Linked DNA regions of Lacrimispora indolis DSM 755. The protein of the gene in region 2 interacts with the protein of the main gene of each other region in a pairwise test. Links are inferred from orthologs where the notes say so. Each region holds a gene or a part of one and is shown on either strand. Other genes may lie near its edges. The genes, in order: uvrA and uvrB.

Evidence for each region.
Region 1: the proteins of uvrB (region 2) and uvrA interact in binary tests that used the Escherichia coli proteins (3 or more experiments, as listed by UniProt). The link is inferred for Lacrimispora indolis DSM 755 from one-to-one orthologs.

Annotation. Positions count from the first base shown.
Region 1 is NZ_AZUI01000001.1:3,822,500-3,826,238, reverse strand. The notes cover bases 249-3,662. They hold uvrA (excinuclease ABC subunit UvrA), read right to left. Parts: upstream 3,287-3,662; coding sequence 449-3,286; downstream 249-448. Other genes in these bases: K401_RS0118265 (YARHG domain-containing protein), read left to right, coding at 3,564-3,662; guaA (glutamine-hydrolyzing GMP synthase), read right to left, coding at 249-257. Outside these bases: more of guaA, read right to left, coding at 1-248; more of K401_RS0118265, read left to right, coding at 3,663-3,739. UniProt on the Escherichia coli protein: The UvrABC repair system catalyzes the recognition and processing of DNA lesions. UvrA is an ATPase and a DNA-binding protein. A damage recognition complex composed of 2 UvrA and 2 UvrB subunits scans DNA for abnormalities.
Region 2 is NZ_AZUI01000001.1:775,048-778,345, forward strand. The notes cover bases 326-3,298. They hold uvrB (excinuclease ABC subunit UvrB), read right to left. Parts: upstream 2,819-3,298; coding sequence 833-2,818; downstream 326-832. Other genes in these bases: feoB (ferrous iron transport protein B), read right to left, coding at 326-454; K401_RS0103645 (FeoA family protein), read right to left, coding at 447-686; K401_RS0103655 (threonine aldolase family protein), read left to right, coding at 3,179-3,298. Also shown: more of feoB, read right to left, coding at 1-325. UniProt on the Escherichia coli protein: The UvrABC repair system catalyzes the recognition and processing of DNA lesions. A damage recognition complex composed of 2 UvrA and 2 UvrB subunits scans DNA for abnormalities.

The DNA.
Region 1 (3,739 bases), 3.0 Mb from region 2 along the record:
TGGGAGCCATAGCAGATTCCCAAAATCGGGATCCCCATTTCAAAGATTTCCTTCTCACAGTGAGGGGACGCCTCCTTATATACGCTGTTTGGACCACCTGTAAAAATGATTCCTTTCGGATTCATTTCCCTAATCTTGTCCAGTGACAGTGTATAAGGGTGAACCTCACAGTAAACATTGCATTCTCTGACCCTTCTGGCAATCAGCTGGTTGTACTGTCCGCCGAAATCCAGAACGATAATCATTTCTCTCTTCACGGGTATTCCTCCTAAAATAATCTTCAGCAAATAAAGCTTTGGGTTACATTATATTCTACTTCCAATGGCTTGACAAGCATTTTCTTGAAATCTTCCCAGCTCTGTATCCACGGAACCTTTTCATTATTATACGAATGAATCAACTGGATATGCAGGCATATCCAGTTGATTCACAATCCCTAGGCCGAAAATCAGCCAATGGGCTTATCCAAATATCTTTTTACGTAATAACCGGTGTATGAGGATGGACATTCTGCTACTTCTTCCGGTGTGCCCTGGGCGATTATTGTACCGCCCTTTTCTCCTCCCTCAGGTCCGATATCAATGAGGTAATCCGCGGTCTTAATCACATCCAGGTTATGTTCAATGACGATCACCGTATTGCCGCCTTCCGACAGCTTGCGCAAAATCTCAATCAGCTTATGGACATCCGCAAAGTGAAGGCCGGTGGTAGGCTCGTCCAAAATGTAAATGGTTTTTCCTGTTCCCCTCTTGCTCAGCTCCGTCGCCAGCTTGATTCTCTGAGCCTCTCCTCCGGAAAGCTCCGTAGAGGGCTGTCCAAGCCTGATATAGGAAAGCCCCACATCATTTAAGGTGGCAATCTTCCTTGCAATGGAAGGAACATTTTCAAAGAATTTGAGAGCTTCCTCTACTGTCATATTCAGAACATCATAAATGCTTTTTCCCTTGTACTTAACATCCAGCGTCTCACGGTTATACCGTTTTCCGCCGCAGACTTCGCAGGGAACGTAAACATCCGGAAGGAAATGCATCTCGATCTTAATGATTCCGTCGCCGCTGCAGGCTTCGCATCGTCCGCCCTTTACATTAAAGCTGAAACGTCCCTTGGAATATCCCTTTGCCTTTGAGTCAGGAGTGGAAGCAAATAAATCACGGATCAAATCAAATACCCCTGTATAGGTTGCCGGATTGGATCTTGGGGTCCGTCCAATGGGAGACTGGTCAATGGCAATGATCTTATCCAGCTGCTCAGTTCCCTCAATTGTCTTATGCTTTCCTGGAATGATTCTGGCACGGTTCAACTTTTTTGCCAGGGATTTATATAGGATTTCGTTGACCAGAGAACTCTTTCCGGAACCGGATACACCGGTGACACAGGTCATGACTCCCAGAGGGAAGGTCACGTCAATGTTCTTCAAGTTGTTCTCTGCCGCTCCTCTCACGGTCAGATAACCGGCAGGCTGCCGTCTTTCCTTTGGAACCGGGATTTTGATCCGTCCGCTTAAGTAAGCCCCTGTAACGGAATCCTTATTCTTCATGATCTGCTTCGCATTTCCGGCAGCCACTACATTTCCGCCGTGCTCTCCTGCACCGGGACCGATATCCACAATGTAGTCCGCTGCCATCATGGTATCCTCGTCATGTTCCACCACAATTACGCTGTTTCCCAAATCCCGAAGATGCAAAAGGGTTTTTAACAATTTATCATTATCTCTCTGATGAAGACCGATGCTGGGCTCGTCCAGAATGTAAGCCACACCCACCAGACCGGAACCGATCTGAGTCGCCAGACGGATTCTCTGGGCTTCGCCGCCGGACAGAGTCCCTGTGGCACGGGTCAGGGTCAGATAATCAAGGCCAACGTCAATGAGGAAAGAAATCCTGGCCCTTATTTCCTTTAAGATCTGGTCTCCGATGGCATGCTGCATAGGCGTCAGCTCCAGCTCGTCCATAAAATTCCGGAACTTGACAATGGACATGTTGGTCGCTTCATAAATGTTCTTATCTCCTACCGTAACAGCCAGAGACTCCTTTTTCAGCCTCATCCCGCCGCAGGCAGGACAGGGGGTAATCCGCATAAAGGACTCATACTCTGCCTTGGAGGACTCAGAATAAGTTTCCCGGTATCTCCGGGCAACGTTCTGGACCAGGCCCTCAAAGGACACGTCATAAATACCTTCTCCTCGCTGCCCCTTATAATGGACCTTGATTTCCTTTCCATTGGTTCCATGAATGAGAATATCATGAACTTCCTTTGGATAATCCTCAAAGGGAGTGTCCAGACGGAACTTGTACTCTTTGGCAAGAGCTTCCAAAACAGCTCTGGTATAGCTGCCCTTATCTGTACAGGACTGCCAGCCAAGCACTACAATGGCCCCCTGGTCAATACTTAAGCTCTTATCCGGGATCATCAGATCCTCGTCAAATTCCATCTTATATCCAAGTCCGAAACAATCCGGGCAGGCGCCGAAAGGATTGTTGAATGAAAAGCTCCTTGGCTCCACTTCATCGATGCTGATTCCGCAGTCCGGACAGGAAAAGCTCTGGCTGAAATTAATGGGCTGCCCGTCCATAACATCAACAGTCATCAGGCCGCTTGCCAGCTCCATGACAGTCTCAATGGAGTCGGTCAGACGCTTTTCAATGCCTTTCCTGATGGCAAGACGGTCCACCACCACCTCGATGTTATGCTTGATATTCTTATCCAGCTTGATTTCCTCGGAAAGCTCATAAAGATTTCCATCTATGCGCACCCTTACGTACCCACTCTTGCGGGCGTGCTCCAGAACCTTTGCATGCTCTCCCTTCCGTCCCCTTACAACAGGGGCCAGCAGCTGGATCCTGGTCCGCTCCGGCAGCTCCATGATCTGATCCACCATCTGGTCAATGGTCTGCCTGCGGATCTCCCGCCCGCACTTGGGACAGTGAGGGATGCCGATCCTGGCATATAAAAGTCTCATATAATCATAAATCTCAGTGACCGTTCCCACCGTAGAACGGGGGTTGCGGTTGGTAGACTTCTGGTCAATGGAAATGGCCGGTGACAACCCTTCAATGCTTTCCACATCCGGCTTCTCCATCTGCCCTAAAAACTGCCGCGCATAGGAGGAAAGAGACTCCATATAACGCCTCTGCCCCTCGGCATAGATCGTATCAAAAGCCAGGGAAGATTTTCCTGAACCGCTGAGACCGGTTAGGACAACCAGCTCATTTCTTGGGATATCCACGGAAATGTTCTTTAAGTTGTGCTCATTAGCACCTCTTATCTTAATATACTGTTTTGCCATACTGTACTCCTGTTATATACTGAAATCCTGAATCTCACAACATTCGAATGCGGACTCTTTAAGCCCGCACCTCTGTTACTCAGCAACCGATTTTTCATATTATAGCATACTTTCAACCGCTTTGCAAACATTTGTTCGATAATTATTTAGAATCATGCAGCTGTTTCCTCAAGGGATTGACAGATCTCAGATCCTGCCGGATTCTTTCAAAAAACTGTTTCCCCTGAAAAAAAGCATGGTATAATGATTATATACCAAAAAAGAGGAATGAGGAAATATGAAACCACATCCAATACTGTCAATTGTGCTGCTGGCACTCTCCCTGTCAGCCGCAGGGTGCAGCATGTCTTCCCGGATACAGGAGACCCCTGCAGGGGAAACACTTCCCAAAACAGACAAGAACGAAGAAACCTCCTCCAATGCCGCAGAACCTGGAGCAGAAGAAAAAAATCA
Region 2 (3,298 bases):
TTGCTGAAACAGGAACCACCGGGATAGATCCAAGCATCTCAGGAAGACGGTGTAAATCAATTTCCATTCCCCTGTCTTCAACAATGTCCATCATGTTAAGGGCCAGAATGACCGGCTTTTTTAGTTCCAGAAGCTGAAGGGTCAAATACAGATTCCGTTCCAGGGATGAGGCGTCCACCACGTTGATGATCACATCCACTTCCCCATTTTCCAGGCATTTCCTTGTTACCTTTTCTTCCAGAGTATAGCATGTCAGGCTATAAATCCCAGGCGTATCAACCATCCGGATAGGACGGCCCTTGTAGCTGGTCTCTCCTTCCACTCTCTCCACGGTAACGCCCGGCCAGTTAGCCACCTTAAGCTTTGCCCCTGTAAAAGCATTGAATAAGGTCGTTTTTCCGCAGTTGGGGTTTCCCACAAACCCGACATGAATCATCCTGTTTTCCTCACGCATGTTCCACAGCCTCCCTGATTTCGATTCCCTCCGATATCCTTCTTCCAAGGGCAAGGCGGGTACCTCTGACCTTAATGATCACAGTACCGCTCCCCTTCTTATTCATCAGGGTAACAGGCGTCAGCTCATTGACCCCCAGAGCCTCCAAACGCCTGGTGATGGCATCCTTTACCATCACACTGTAAACAATGTAGGTTTTTCCGATTTCTCCTTCATACAGCTTCATAATAATCTCCTCCGGACGCAGCCAATCCTACCGGCGGCGCTCCAAGGCTCTTGCCTTAAATGCGTCCATTGAGATTTTACTCTTATTGAGAATCACTGTCAATACCATCTCCCCCGCCAGGCAACATTTTTGTCGGGCGGTCAAGCCAGCCCTCAATCGTCCATATCCTGAAGCATTTTCTTAATCTGAACCATCCGGTCACGCAGCTTTGCTGCCTCCTCGAAATTCAGCTCCGCTGCAGCCTGGTGCATCTTCTTTGTAAGCTCCTTTGCAAGCTTTTCCAGTTCCTTTGCATCCATGGATTCCGGATCCTTCTTAAAGCCCTTCTCCTCTTCAATGGCTGCCTTTGAGATGGCAATAAGGTCACGGACCGATTTTTTGATGGTGGTTGGGGTGATCCCATGCTCTTCATTATAAAGCTGCTGAATGGCTCTCCTACGGTTGGTCTCCTCAATAGCCACACGCATGGAATCTGTCACCGTATCTGCATACATGATCACATGGCCATCGGAATTTCTTGCCGCCCTTCCTATGGTCTGGATCAAAGAAGTCTCTGATCGGAGAAACCCTTCTTTATCCGCATCCAGAATAGCCACCAGAGTGATCTCCGGAATATCAAGACCCTCCCTCAGCAGATTGATTCCCACCAGCACATCAAACACATCCAGACGCATGTCCCGGATGATTTCGGAACGCTCCAGAGTATCAATATCGGAATGGAGGTATTTTACCCGGATCCCCACTTCTCTCATGTAATCGGTCAGATCCTCTGCCATCCGTTTGGTCAGGGTAGTGATCAGAATCTTGTTTTTCTTGGCAACTTCCTTATTTACCTCAGAAACCAGGTCGTCGATCTGTCCTTCCACCGGCCTTACATCGATTTCAGGATCCAGAAGCCCGGTAGGCCGGATGATCTGCTCCACCCTTAACAGCTCATGATTCGCCTCATAGACAGAAGGAGTGGCAGAAACAAACATCATCTGATTGATCTTTGACTCAAATTCCTCAAAATTCAAAGGCCGGTTATCAAGGGCAGAGGGAAGACGGAAACCAAAATTCACAAGGGTGGTCTTTCTGGAGCGGTCCCCTGCAAACATGCCCCGTACCTGAGGAAGGGTGATATGGGACTCATCCACGATGATCAGAAAGTCATCGGGAAAATAATCAATCAGGGTATAGGGCGGCTCTCCGGGCTGTCCTCCGGTCAAATGCCTGGAATAATTCTCGATTCCGGAACAAAAGCCGGTTTCTTTCATCATCTCCACATCAAAGTTCGTCCGCTCGGAAATCCGCTGAGCCTCTAACAGCTTGTCCTCGCTTTTAAAATACGCCACCTGCTCCTTTAATTCCTCCAGGATGGTCTGTGCAGCCAGCTCCATCTTCTCCCTGGACACCACATAATGGGAAGCAGGGAATATGGCCACATGTCCCAATTCCGCCCGAATCTCCCCTGTCAGGGTATCGATCTCCGTGATGCGCTCCACTTCGTCTCCGAAAAACTCGATCCGGTAAGCCTCGCTTCCGGAATAGGCAGGAAATATCTCCACCACATCTCCTCTTACCCGGAAGGTCCCACGCCTGAAATCCATGTCATTCCGGTCATATTGGATGTCAATCAGCTTATGGACCACCTCATCCCTGTCCTTTATCATGCCTGGTCTTAATGAAATAACCATTTCCTGATAATCAATGGGACTTCCCAGGCCGTATATACAGGAAACCGATGCCACGATGATAACATCCTTCCGCTCCGAGAGAGCAGCCGTAGCCGAGTGCCGCAGCTTGTCGATCTCATCATTAATGGCTGAATCCTTTTCTATATAGGTATCAGTGGAAGGCACATATGCCTCCGGCTGGTAATAATCATAATAGGAAACAAAATACTCCACCGCATTTTCCGGGAAAAACTCCTTGAACTCACTGTAAAGCTGGGCTGCAAGCGTCTTATTATGAGCGATGATAAGAGTGGGCCTCTGCAGCTTCTGGATCACATTTGCCATGGTAAAGGTCTTTCCAGAGCCTGTGACCCCAAGCAGAGTCTGAAACTGGTTTCCCTCCTGGAATCCCTTTACAAGCTGTTCAATGGCCTGGGGCTGGTCACCGGTAGGGGCATATTCTGAATGCAATACAAAGTCCATGATCATTTACCTCCAAATCATTTCCCGCAGGCAGCCGCCAAATGAACATGCAACCATATCCGCCCGGTATATAGCTTTTTGCAGGAATTACAATATACGTCACTGCCAATTATAGCATACGGCAATAAAAAAGTATAGCAAAACAGGGAACATCTGTTCTTTTGGTATTGAAATTCTCTTGCTTTTAGTATATCATACATCTTATATTATCGAAAGTAAGGAACACTTTCGATAATCGGATGGACGGGGCAAAGAACGCCCCTTTTATCCGAACTTGCGTCGCAAGTTCGGATAAGTTATACTATCGAAAGTAAGGAACACTTTTGATATATCATACTATGAAACAGCAGGAGGATTTTTATGTACAGTTTTATTAACGACTACAGCGAAGGTGCACATCCAAAAATTTTGGAGGCCATGATCAATGCCAACTTAATTCAGAATGCCGGATACGGACTGGATGACCACTGCAGCAATGCC